DNA from 2 places in the Dyadobacter sp. BE31 genome. Region 2 is predicted to be linked to the other one. Evidence: riboswitches for the same ligand, from Rfam matches in the RefSeq annotation. Region 2 holds a riboswitch; the other holds the start of a gene.
The links. A riboswitch is a leader RNA that binds a small molecule or an ion and turns the genes downstream of it on or off. The one in region 2 is predicted to bind thiamine pyrophosphate.
Positions count from the first base shown of each region.

Region 1: linked by a shared signal. The riboswitch ahead of thiS (sulfur carrier protein ThiS) and the one ahead of J2Y43_RS15825 (dodecin family protein) in region 2 are both predicted to bind thiamine pyrophosphate.

Region 1 covers NZ_JAVDXA010000004.1:107,663-110,123, forward strand. Annotated here, with positions in the region: gene J2Y43_RS21170 (bile acid:sodium symporter family protein) at 1-310, shown strand, start outside; gene J2Y43_RS21175 (GNAT family N-acetyltransferase) at 510-1,013, opposite strand; TPP riboswitch at 1,155-1,250, shown strand; gene thiS (sulfur carrier protein ThiS) at 1,323-1,523, shown strand; gene thiC (phosphomethylpyrimidine synthase ThiC) at 1,568-2,461, shown strand, end outside.
Region 2 covers NZ_JAVDXA010000003.1:35,883-38,343, forward strand. Annotated here, with positions in the region: gene J2Y43_RS15820 (phosphoketolase family protein) at 1-526, shown strand, start outside; TPP riboswitch at 591-707, shown strand; gene J2Y43_RS15825 (dodecin family protein) at 981-1,202, shown strand; gene J2Y43_RS15830 (hypothetical protein) at 1,564-2,127, opposite strand.

The sequences.
Region 1 (2,461 bases), on a different contig from region 2:
GATCGGGCCTGCATTGCTCCTCCTCGTACTGATCCACAACCTATCCGGCTATACACTCGGTTACTGGTCGGGGCGCCTGTTCCGCATGAGCGAGCGCGACTGCCGTACGATAGCCATTGAAGTAGGAATGCAAAATGGCGGTCTGGCATCCGGTATTGCCAAGGAGATGGGTAAAATGGCGACCGTCGGCCTCGCACCGGCGATTTTCGGACCATTGATGAACATTACCGGCTCCATCCTCGCCTCCTGGTGGCAAGGCAAGCCTACCGGCGATGAAGATACTTATGTAGAAACGGGCAGGGCCCATTAAAAACGAAGATAGCGCGAAGGTTCCCTTCGCGCCTGATATTCGAAGGCCTCCGGCCGGTCAATACTGCAAAACGATGCAGTTGTATTGACCGGCCGGAGGCCTTCGAATAATATGTACAAATCAGGAGATTTGTACCAGCTTCTACTCTTGACTATTCCTGACTTCCTCCCCTTCCTCCCTGTTCCATCCTCCCAAAATATCAATCCTCTTCAAGCAACAGCTGCATATAAACCAAATCCAGCCACTGGTCGAATTTATAGGCTACTTCTTTCAAATATCCCTTCTCCACAAACCCGTATTTCTTGTGAAATTCAATGCTCGCGCGGTTGGATGCGTCAATGCAGCCGATCATTGTGTGCAGGCCTGATTCCTTGGCGCGCTGGATAAGGCTACCGAGCAACTTGCCTCCCACACCCATCCCACGCGATTTTTCGTCGAGGTAAATGGAATGCTCCACACTGAATTTGTATCCGATTTTCGGACGGAAAATATTGTAGGACCCATAACCGATCACTTCGCCTTCCAATTCTGCCACAATCACCGGCATACCGTCATAGAACATCTGTTCAAACCAGGCCTTTTGTTGCTCTAAGGTCCGGGCTTCGTAATCATAAATAGCCGTGGTGTTCAGAATAGCGTGGTTGATTATTTCCAACAGCGAAGGCAGATCCTTAGGAGCAGCACTTCTGATGATCAAATCCATCAAAATAAAGCAGGTCGTTATACAGGTTTAATATTGAAGCCAAAAATACCTTATTATTTTAAAAAATTTCACGCCTAATCCCCAATCCGCATTACGTTTTTTTCTAATTCTTTTGAAAATCCTGAATTTCGAATAGCTTTGCCTCAACTTTAGGGGTGTCCCGACATGCGGACTGAGATCATACCCTTTGAACCTGATGCAGCTAGTACTGCCGAAGGGAAAAGCAGGAGTTACCGTGCACGTAGCTCCGTCTATTCTTTCTTCATAGGTCCATTCCTAAGGTTTTTTGTATTTAAAACTGAATCAGGAATGGAAATCATCCTAAACGGTCAGGCAAAGCAAATAGCCGTCACTTACACGGTGGGGCAACTCGTATCCGAGCTGTTTCCGTCCGGCAAAGGCATCGCCGTAGCCATCAACCAATCGGTAGTCCCGAAATCCGACTGGCCCACACGCCAGCTCTCTCCCAACGACCAGATCACGCTCATTACCGCCACGCAAGGCGGCTAGCATTGCATTGTCCTGTATCCACCATTTCACCAGAAAACAATATCATGAAAACAGAAAAAACGCCGGAAACCATCACCCGCGACCCGTTCCCCAATTCAAAGAAAATATATGTAAAAGGGCAGATCCACGACATTTCGGTAGCCATGCGCGAAATCTCGCTGAATGATACCAGAATACATGGCAAGCTCGGCGCAAGCGAGCCTAACGAGCCGGTTACCGTGTACGACACCAGCGGTCCCTACACCGATCCTAATATTGAAATAGACGTCAAAAAGGGCCTTCCCGCATTGCGTGCGGAATGGGTACGCTCGCGCGGGGACGTGGAGGAACTGGAAACGATCTCTTCCGAATATGGCCGGATGCGCCTCGCCGATCCGAAGCTCGATCATCTGCGATTCGCGCACAATGCGAAGCCGTTGCGTGCCAAATCCGGACAGAACGTATCGCAGCTGCACTATGCAAAAAAAGGCATCATCACGCCCGAAATGGAGTACATCGCCATCCGCGAAAACCAGCGCCTCGACGCACATTTGGCATCATTGAACGGCAAGGCAGGCACTTTGGCACACCAGCACGCGGGCCATAGCTTTGGGGCAAACACGCCAAAAAGCCACATTACCGCTGAATTTGTGAGAGAAGAAGTGGCAGCCGGAAGAGCGGTAATCCCTTCGAATATCAACCACCCGGAAAGCGAGCCAATGATCATCGGGCGGAATTTCCTGGTGAAAATCAATGCCAATATCGGAAACTCGGCCGTATCGTCGAGCATAGAGGAAGAAGTGGAAAAGGCCGTATGGGCATGCCGCTGGGGTGCGGATACGATTATGGACCTTTCTACGGGCAAGAACATCCACGAAACCCGTGAGTGGATCATCCGCAACACCCCCGTGCCGATTGGTACCGTGCCTATTTACCAGGCATTGGAAAAAGTAAATGGC
Region 2 (2,461 bases):
CACGCTCGAAACGCTCGCGGCCGTTTCCATTTTAAGAGAGCACCTTCCCCGCCTGCGGGTGCGGGTTGTCAATGTGGTTGACCTGATGAAACTGCAATCGGGCCGCGCGCACCCGCACGGGCTCGACGACCGGGATTTTGACCTGCTTTTTACCCGTGACAAGCCGGTGATTTTCGCCTATCACGGCTATCCGTGGCTGATTCACAGGCTAACCTATAACCGCACCAATCATAACAACTTTCATGTAAAGGGATACCAGGAGGAAGGAACCATTTCCACACCCTTCGACATGACGGTCCTCAACGGGCTCGACCGTTTTCACCTCGTGCGCGAGGTCATAGAGCGATTACCTGAAACCAGCAGCGAAACGACCTATCTGGGACAATTGATGGAGGAAACGTTGATCAGGCACCGGGCTTATATCAACGAGCACGGATTGGATATGCTCGAAGTGCGCGAGTGGAAGTGGGGTGCCGAAGATTCAGGGCAGCTTCGGGATGATAAAAAGCTGGTACGGCGGATATAAATTCGTGCCATTTCCGCCTTTTCGGGTGTGCAGCCGCGGCATGGTTCTTTTACCAATTGTTACGTTAGTCTTTAAGGAGTGGCCCGATAGCTGGCTGTAAAAGCTTACTATTGGATCTGAGAACAAATCCTTAGAACTTGATCTGGACAATTCCAGCGAAAGGAAAAGGACTAATAAGAGGCTGTTTCCGTAAAAAGGAACAGCCTTTTTATGTCACAGAAAAACCATCCGTCGCAGGGGTTGGCAATACAGGAAAGCAGTGCGTATCAAATATCCGGACCGTCGGGCCGCCGATTTGTCGGGAACGGGTTCCCCAGCACCGACGGAGTTGCCCGTGATTTTCTACAACCGATGTCGTCAAACCCGGTTTCTACAAAGGCATATTTATTGATCCCTTCAATTTTTTCGCTGCGTGGAAACACGGGCGGTTTTCTATTACTAAAATCCGATTATCATGTCTGTTATAAAAGTTATCGAGGTAATGGCCAATTCCACCGAGAGCTGGGAAGATGCGGCCCAAACGGCAGTGACGCATGCCGCTCAGACGTTGAAGAATATCCGGTCTATTTACGTCAAGGAACTGACTGCGGTTGTGCAGGAAGACCGAATTACCGAGTACCGGATCACCGGGAAAATCAGCTTCGAACTGCTTGGCAGCGGTGGCCCGCAGAGTTAATGCGGTACCAGGCTTTCTGCGTACATCTGGAAACGGCCTTGCTTTCCGGTGCAAAGTGGAAAAATGCCCGAAATGCATTAAACCGATGTAGATATGGCTGGTGGGGCAAAACCTTTAAAGACAGGACCGATGCCCATTTATTCGGGCAAAGAGGTTGCCAGGCATTGCCATTCCGGTTTTATTTATGTTAAAAATTGAGTTTTAGCTTTGGGGCCGCCTGCTCTCATTCATTGCCAGGGCGCAGGAAGGAAACCGGCTGAAACATTCTGCCGACAGATGATTCAATCCGGGGAAGAGCTGGTCACGAATGCTCGTGTGCCTTAACCTTTTCTGTCAATTCCAGTATATTGCTGACGATGATCTATCTCCTTTCGAGAATATAGCTGTATTCCTCTATGGCCACCGTATCCGTTTCCGGTATCATATTAATGTAGGCCTTATCAAATTCATTGAGCAGGATTTTTGCCGAGTTGCCGGACCGATAGATCTGATCCATGTACTTTTGTGTTCTCACCCTTTTGAAATTAAAAACCGGCAGAATTACCGTCGAATAATTACCGTATCCCACCAGCCGCGCTTTCACCCTATACTTCCCATCGTACCACAGGTCCCCGAGCGGGCTTCTGTATTTGAACATGGGATAGACCCATTTGGCATAGTCCTCGGGTAATTCCATATCCCATCTTGCCGCGAAAAACAATGTATCCCCGCTTCTTTTGATCTTTAAGGAAGGATATATATTCTCAATCGAAGCGGAATCGGCCGAGTAAAATACCATCTTCTCGTTGCTTTTGAGAGTGCTGTCTTTTACACCGAAATAAGGCAATTCACGGACGAACCCGCGGATTATTGCAGGATCGGTAATCTCCGTCTTACCCGCAAACAGACGAATCCCATCTTTCTTTTTCACTTGCTTAATATACATCTCGACGGGAAATTGGGGCTGTACTTCTTTGTCCTTGTCTCTTTTGCACGATTGGCCGCCCGGAGAAAGCATTATAGCAAATACAATACACGCTATCCAGCGTGAGTGCTTCGAAATACGTGTAGTACTTGAAATCATGATAGAAGGAACCGGGTTAGAAGCGGATTATGTTTTCAGATTCTCTAAATCTACAAATGTAATTTGTAATTCGCCGTTCTTCCGCTTTATATCATCGCCGCCGTCAATCGCATTTGCGGCTGTGGAATTCTGCACACATCCATCTGTATTATGAGGTAGTCTTAAACTGGATTGCGGCGTGGTTCCGCGCGCTCGT